Linked DNA regions of Candidatus Finniella inopinata. The main gene of each other region encodes a partner of the protein of the gene in region 2 in a complex. Links are inferred from orthologs where the notes say so. Each region holds a gene or a part of one and is shown on either strand. Other genes may lie near its edges. The genes, in order: EQU50_RS01510 and xseA.

Region 1 (3,250 bases), on a different replicon or contig from region 2:
ACGCCATTTCTCTTGACAGGATTGGTTATCCTTCAATAATATTTGGTACTTTTGTTTTACAATTTAAGGATAGCTTATATGACATTAAAGCTTTATGAAATTATGCTTGGCATTTTTCTTCTTACAGGCTTTTTTGCCCCCTCCATCCAGGCTACTACGAATAAGAACAATCAAAAAATTAACGTCGGCCACAAAACATTCAATATACCTTTCGCTCCCGTGCCTCAAACCAAAATCAAAATTCTATATGTCAATTTAAAAGATAACATAGAACTAATACAAGCTCTGGCGGCTGAAATTGCAGCGTACATAAATGCAAACCGAGGTAAAATCGACGTTATTATCACCCCAGAGTCTAACACCATAGCAATTGCCTACGCCGTTTATGAAAAAACGAAAATACCATACATCGTGCTTACAAAAAAACAAAGGCCCGATATGGGACCAAAGGCGATAAGCGTTCCGGTAAAGTCAATCACCACAGCTGGAAACCAAACCTTGTGGATCAGCGAAGATAATATAGAGGCAATCAAAGGTAAAAAGGTTTTAATCCTGGATGACGTTGTCTCCACCGGCAACACACTAGCCGCGATGAAGGAATTAGTTGGAATGGCAGGTGGTAAACTTATCTTGAATCCTTTGGTTTGTTTTTGCGAAGGCGAGAAGCGTTCTGATGTAACGGCAGTCAGTGACACCGTACTGCCAGTTATTCCCGTTTCATAATATACACAAAAAACTTAAGCCTTGACAGGCTTACTAAGTCGTACATAAGGTCGGGGACTTTTACACCACAATTTAGGATAATTTATATGATATTGAACAGTTTCAAAATCGCTTTTAGCGCGCTTTCGTTTATAGGCTTTTTTGCTTCCCCCATCCAGGCTGCTTCAGCTGAGGATATGCATAATATTGAAGTTGGCACCAATTCTTTCAGAGTACCCTTAGTTCCAATTCCTGCCGCTAAGATCAAAATTGCATACTTGAATTTAAAAGATAATAACGAACTAATAGAAGCATTAGCGACTGAAATTGCAACGTACATAAATGCTAACAAAGCTAAAATTGATATAATCATAACCCCTGAGGCTAATACCATAGCTCTTGCCTACGCCGTTTCCAAAATAACAGGCATCCCTTATATCGTGCTTACAAAAAAACAAAGGCCAGATATGGGGCCAGAGGCGATAAGCATTCCGGTAAAATCCATTACTACAGCTGGAAACCAAACTTTGTGGATCAGTGAAAGTAATATTCAGAAAATTAAAGGTAAAAAGATTTTAATTCTGGATGACGTTGTCTCCACCGGTGGCACAATAAATGCAGCCAAAGCCTTAGTTGAAAAAGCAGGGGGTGTACTTGCCTTGAATCCTTTGGTTTGTTTTTATGAAGGTAACAAGCGTGACGATGTAACAGCTGTCAGTCAAACTGTATTGCCAGTTATTCCCCTGTCGTAGAATTTCACCCTAAAATCGATTCTTGAAAGTTTCCAGCGGCACGAAAAGCCTTTGTAAACTTTCAGGAATTAAGAAGGAAAGGCTTCAATTTTGGGATTTCCATCGGATGTTAAACTGATTTGTTCAACCCGCATTTTAGCGTCCTGTAATTTCTGCTCGCACTGCTTTTTTAACTGCGTACCGCGTTCATAAGCCTGAATAGCCTCTTCCAGGGGCAACCGGCCTTCCTCTAATTTTTTCACCAATGATTCCAACTCAACCATGGCTTGTTCGAAGCTTAAGGCTTCAAGATTTGACGTTGTCATTGTTTATTGCTCCTTAATTTTATCAAGTCATCATAGAAGCTTCTGAATTGAATAACAATTCTTCTCGTGCTATTGGTTAGCTGTGAACACAGGGGGTGCCCTTATGGTTAGAAACCAAAGGGCTGAGAGGGAATCAGCCCAACCCTTAGAACCTGATTCGGTTAACACCGACGGAGGGATTGTGAAAGAGCATCATCAAATACGCTATGCGTTTTCAATTGACTGCGTGAGCTATCAAAAAAAAACCGTCTTAGCCCAGCAAAATTTTTCAATTCCCGTAAACAAATGGACGGCCTTGGTTGGGAAAAGTGGCCACGGCAAAACCACATTATTAAAAACGTTGTTAGGACTAGTTCCTGGCCTAAACGCTTCCCCCCCTGGCATTTCCTTAAGTTATATGCCCCAGCGCGACTTGTTGTTGCCCTGGAAAACAGTTATCGAAAATGTTGTATTAGGAGCCACCCTGCGGCGCGAAACCCCGAATATTTCTAAGGCAAAAAGTTTATTAAGGGATGTTGGCTTGGCTGACGAGGCCCAAAATTACCCCCACCACTTATCGGTCGGCATGCGCCAACGTGTAGCGCTGGCACGCACATTAATGGAAGACGCGGACCTTATCCTAATGGACGAACCGTTCAGCGCAGTTGACCATCAAACCCGTGACCAATTGCACACTTTGGCAAAAAGACAGCTGGAGGGGAAGACCGTCTTGATTGTCAGTCATGATCCGGATGAAGTTGTAAAAATGGCCGATCACGTCTTAACCTTAAGCGGGGAGCCTGCGGTATGCTTAAGCGATTCATAACGGCCTTCATCCTACTGAGCCTTTGGCACGCCATCGTCAATTTAGCAAACATCCCGGCTTATATCCTTCCCACTCCTTGGCAAGTCGCAAGTGCCCTGTTCAATCAGCGATCCTTGATTTGTTGGCATGGAGGATTAACACTAGCCCAGATTTTAGCAGGCCTGTTGATTTCCAGCATTCTTGGGATGGGAATGGCCTTCATCCTGGACCGAAACCCACGTTTGCAAGCCCATCTTCACCCTGTGTTGGTCATTCTGCAGGCAACGCCAGCGTTTATTTTGATGCCGTTATTGATGATTTGGTTTGGATTTGGTTTGCTGCCCAAAATGATCGTCGTTTGTTTGTCTGCCTTCTTTCCCATTACCCTTTGTTTCCTTGACGGATTGAAACGCACCCCCGTTGAGTGGCTAGAGTTGGCCCACACAATGAAAGCCCTGCCGTTTCCTTTGCAATACCGTATTCGCTGGCCCGCTGCCTTGCCTGGATTATTGTCGGGGTTACGCCTGGCCGCGATTCACGCCCCCTTAACCGTGCTGGCCGCTGACTGGAACGGTGCCAGCCATGGTCTTGGGTATTTGATGATGCTGTGTCATGGACGGCTTCAAACGGACCTTTTGTTTGCCTGTTTATTCTGCACAGTTTTATTAACCCTTTTCCTAAATGGAGGCATACGGTGGTTGCAAAGT
Region 2 (3,285 bases):
TAGAGAATTCGCAACTGCTCCTTTAACAGTTTCAGAGTTCAAGCTGAACGATAATCAAATTTGTGAAATAGCTTTTTTCTTCCATCAAAACATGGCCATAAATGGGCTAGCTTCTTTGCAGGGGGAAGAGGTGCTTGTTGAGTGGTCCGAATATTTTGATAAAGTTAATCACACGTTGCATCCGCCTCTTCAAGCTCAAACAGTAAAAGTCGATGGTCATGATGTACCCTATTATTATTTGCCACCCGTTAAAGATAACAATAAAAAAACTCTAATCCTTATGCAAGGTGGCCCTATTGGTTATTATGAAGGAGCCTTCTCAGACATAATCCATTATTATACGCAAAATGGCTGGCAAGTGATCATACCCCAGGAAAGTTTGCGTACTGGATATGGTTGGAAGCATTTTATAAAAGGCATTGGAGAAATGGGACGCAAAAACTTACATCAGCTTCTTCATGTTTTTTACGATGCGAAAGTAAAAGGTTTAATTCCAGACATCAACCAAGTCAGCTTGTATGGCCACAGCTATGGTGGATTTGTTGCCGCATCATTTGCCCTGCGTTGGTCAGAATTGCACAAAGAAGCCGGTCTTGCGGAGGAATTTCATTTCCAATCCATTGTGGCTGATGCTGCATTGGTCAGTTCGGATTCGAACCCTGATGTATCTGCAATAGCCTTACCTGATGATGCATTAGGTAATCCAGCAGATTATTTCCGCAAAATCATGCCTATTAACAGGGTGACAGATCCTTTGTCAGCACCTCTATACCTTGTGCATGGCGTTACTGACGTGCGTTGTTCTGCGGCGTATATAAAAGACTTTAAACAGGCTCTAAAAAAAGCGCGTAAAAATGTCCCTTTATATTTGCATTCTGGCAGACATAACCCTCCAGCGCATCCCTGTTACCCCGAATTTGTGGCCGCCTTAATGGAAGGAAAGCCCACCGGTGAACTTGAAAAAGAGATTGGATTATCCATTGAATAGGCGGATTTCCAACAAAAGTTTTCTGAGATTTCCTACCCTTTTCCCCCTCTTATAAGGTATGAAGTAAGATATAAATAGAATAGCGAAATATAGCCATGTTACCCGAGCCCATCTCTTTCCTACAACCTGTCGAGTTGCCGATTCTGTCGGTGACCGACCTATCGCTTAGTTTGAAACAGCTGGTGGAGGGGCATTTTAGGCGGGTGCGAGTGCGTGGCGAAATTTCTGGGTTCAAGCGTCACACATCGGGCCATGCCTATTTCACCCTAAAAGACCAAGATTCGATCATTGATGCGGTATCTTGGCGGGGCACAAACCTAAAGGCCCCGTTGCAAGATGGCTTGGAAGTTATTGTTACCGGCCGTTTAACAACCTATCCTGGGCGGTCCAAGTATCAAATTGTGGTGGATGGAGCCGAAGCCGCTGGCGAAGGCGCCCTATTAAAGGTACTGCTGGAGAGAAAAGCACGCCTTCAGGCCGAAGGGTTATTTGAACACAAACGCCCCCTGCCCGCTTTTCCCAAGACCATCGGCGTGATCACCTCGGCCACAGGTGCTGTTATCCAAGACATTTTGCACCGCCTGAGTGACCGTTACCCGTGTCACGTTCTGGTGTGGCCAGTTTTGGTTCAGGGACCTGGCGCTGCCGATCAAATCACAGCAGCCATTCGCGGGTTTAACGCCCTTGAGCAAAAACCTGATTTACTGATTGTGGCCAGAGGGGGCGGCAGCCTGGAAGATTTATGGTGCTTTAACGAGGAAAATGTGGTCCGAGCAGCTGCTGCCAGTCAGATCCCCTTGATTTCGGCCGTGGGTCATGAAACCGACACCACACTTATTGACTGGGCCTCTGATCTTAGAGCCCCCACACCAACGGCTGCAGCCGAACTGGCCACGCCTGTTCTTTCGCAGGTCCGTTACACCATCCGGCAACACAGCCAACGGCTTTATAATTTGGTGGATCGTCAATTCACGAACGACAGCCTTCATTTAACCAATCTGGCAAGAGCTTTGCCATCCCCTCAACAAGTCTTGGAACAAACCATGCTGCGGGTCGATGATTGGGGTGACCGACTATCACAGGCCTATGGTGTATTTTTGAATTACAAACATCAATCTTTGGTTTTTCAACGGACCCGTCTGCGTGCCCCGTTGCCGTTATTAGACTCAGGGAACCAGAAAGTGGGTCAATTGGCGGATCGTTTAATATACAGCCAGCAGCAATTTTTGAACCAGCTGATGGATCGTCTGACTTTACAAAGCACCTGTTTAGAGCAGAATTCGTACCAGCGCATCTTGAAACGGGGATTTTCTCTTATCACCGTTGGTGACCATGTGGTCAGCAGCGTGGACTATTTCCGTCAGAACCCCCATGCATCCGTTGATTTGCATTTTTCAGATGGAACGGTAAAAGTCGAAACCAATGCTTTCAGGCCTTAGGCCATGAAATTGATACCACGCTTATTGATTGGCCTCTAATCTCGGGGTACCCACTCTTCTGGGGGAATTTTGGACATTGATTGATAGCATTGGCCCCGGAGGACGCAAGTAGTCAGAAGCAGCCGGACGTCTGCCCGACACAGGACTTTCAATGCCTTTTGGAAACAAACAGGGCGCAGAATCAAAAAACGGCTTTGTTGAGATGTGCCTAGGCGACACCTTGAGGCTGCCTGGAACAATCTGTCCTGAAGGGCTCAAGTTTTCTGATGAACCCGCATGTCTGGCAGATGCCAAATTCTCCTCGACATTGCTTGAAAACACTCTAGGAGAAGAACTCAAACCAAACATTGATATTTCTCTGGGCGATGCTTCCAGATTGTTTGAAAAAGTCTGTCCTGGAAGACTCAAATTTTGTGATGAAACCGCTTGTCTGCTGGATACAATATCGTCCCCAGTAATGCTTGGAAACACACGGGGCGAGGGGACGAAGCGGGGCGTTAATATCATTCTAGAAGAACTTTGTGTATCGGTTGAAGGTCCCTGATCAGGGGATGATTTTTCAACCAAAACCAGTTCAAACCTACCCAAGTGTGGAGGCAAAGGGATTATAGTGCACCGTTCTTTGGGATGAGGCATTTGGCAGTGTCCGCTTGGATTTTTATGCAACCTTTTAATCCCAACACATGACTTATGGTAATCTGAAGATGAGAAACGCGCACCAGACTTTAGAAGCATATGTTCTAATTCTTCACAACTTCCAATTTTACCTCCCCAGTTTGTGAATAAATGAGAATATATAATTTTTAAAGATTCAAGATTATAATCAACGCAACAGGTTACAGCACACATGGCGCCTTT

What was found.
Region 1: the proteins of xseA (region 2) and EQU50_RS01510 are in contact, whole or in part, in a cryo-EM structure (PDB 8TXR), measured with the Escherichia coli proteins. The link is inferred for Candidatus Finniella inopinata from one-to-one orthologs.

What each region holds. Positions count from the first base shown.
Region 1 is NZ_SCFB01000002.1:134,423-137,672, forward strand. What follows is about bases 142-3,063. They hold EQU50_RS01510 (exodeoxyribonuclease VII small subunit), read right to left. Parts: upstream 1,760-3,063; coding sequence 1,523-1,759; downstream 142-1,522. Other genes in these bases: EQU50_RS01500 (phosphoribosyltransferase family protein), read left to right, coding at 142-723; EQU50_RS01505 (phosphoribosyltransferase family protein), read left to right, coding at 900-1,454; EQU50_RS01515 (ATP-binding cassette domain-containing protein), read left to right, coding at 1,941-2,564; EQU50_RS01520 (ABC transporter permease), read left to right, coding at 2,546-3,063. In the rest of the region: more of EQU50_RS01500, read left to right, coding at 79-141; more of EQU50_RS01520, read left to right, coding at 3,064-3,250; EQU50_RS01525 (ABC transporter substrate-binding protein), read left to right, coding at 3,238-3,250. UniProt on the Escherichia coli protein: Bidirectionally degrades single-stranded DNA into large acid-insoluble oligonucleotides, which are then degraded further into small acid-soluble oligonucleotides.
Region 2 is NZ_SCFB01000007.1:147,860-151,144, forward strand. Bases 299-3,255 are described here. They hold xseA (exodeoxyribonuclease VII large subunit), read left to right. Parts: upstream 299-1,083; coding sequence 1,084-2,427; downstream 2,428-3,255. Other genes in these bases: EQU50_RS06535 (alpha/beta hydrolase family protein), read left to right, coding at 299-988; EQU50_RS06545 (response regulator), read right to left, coding at 2,449-3,255. Also shown: more of EQU50_RS06535, read left to right, coding at 1-298; more of EQU50_RS06545, read right to left, coding at 3,256-3,285. UniProt on the Escherichia coli protein: Bidirectionally degrades single-stranded DNA into large acid-insoluble oligonucleotides, which are then degraded further into small acid-soluble oligonucleotides.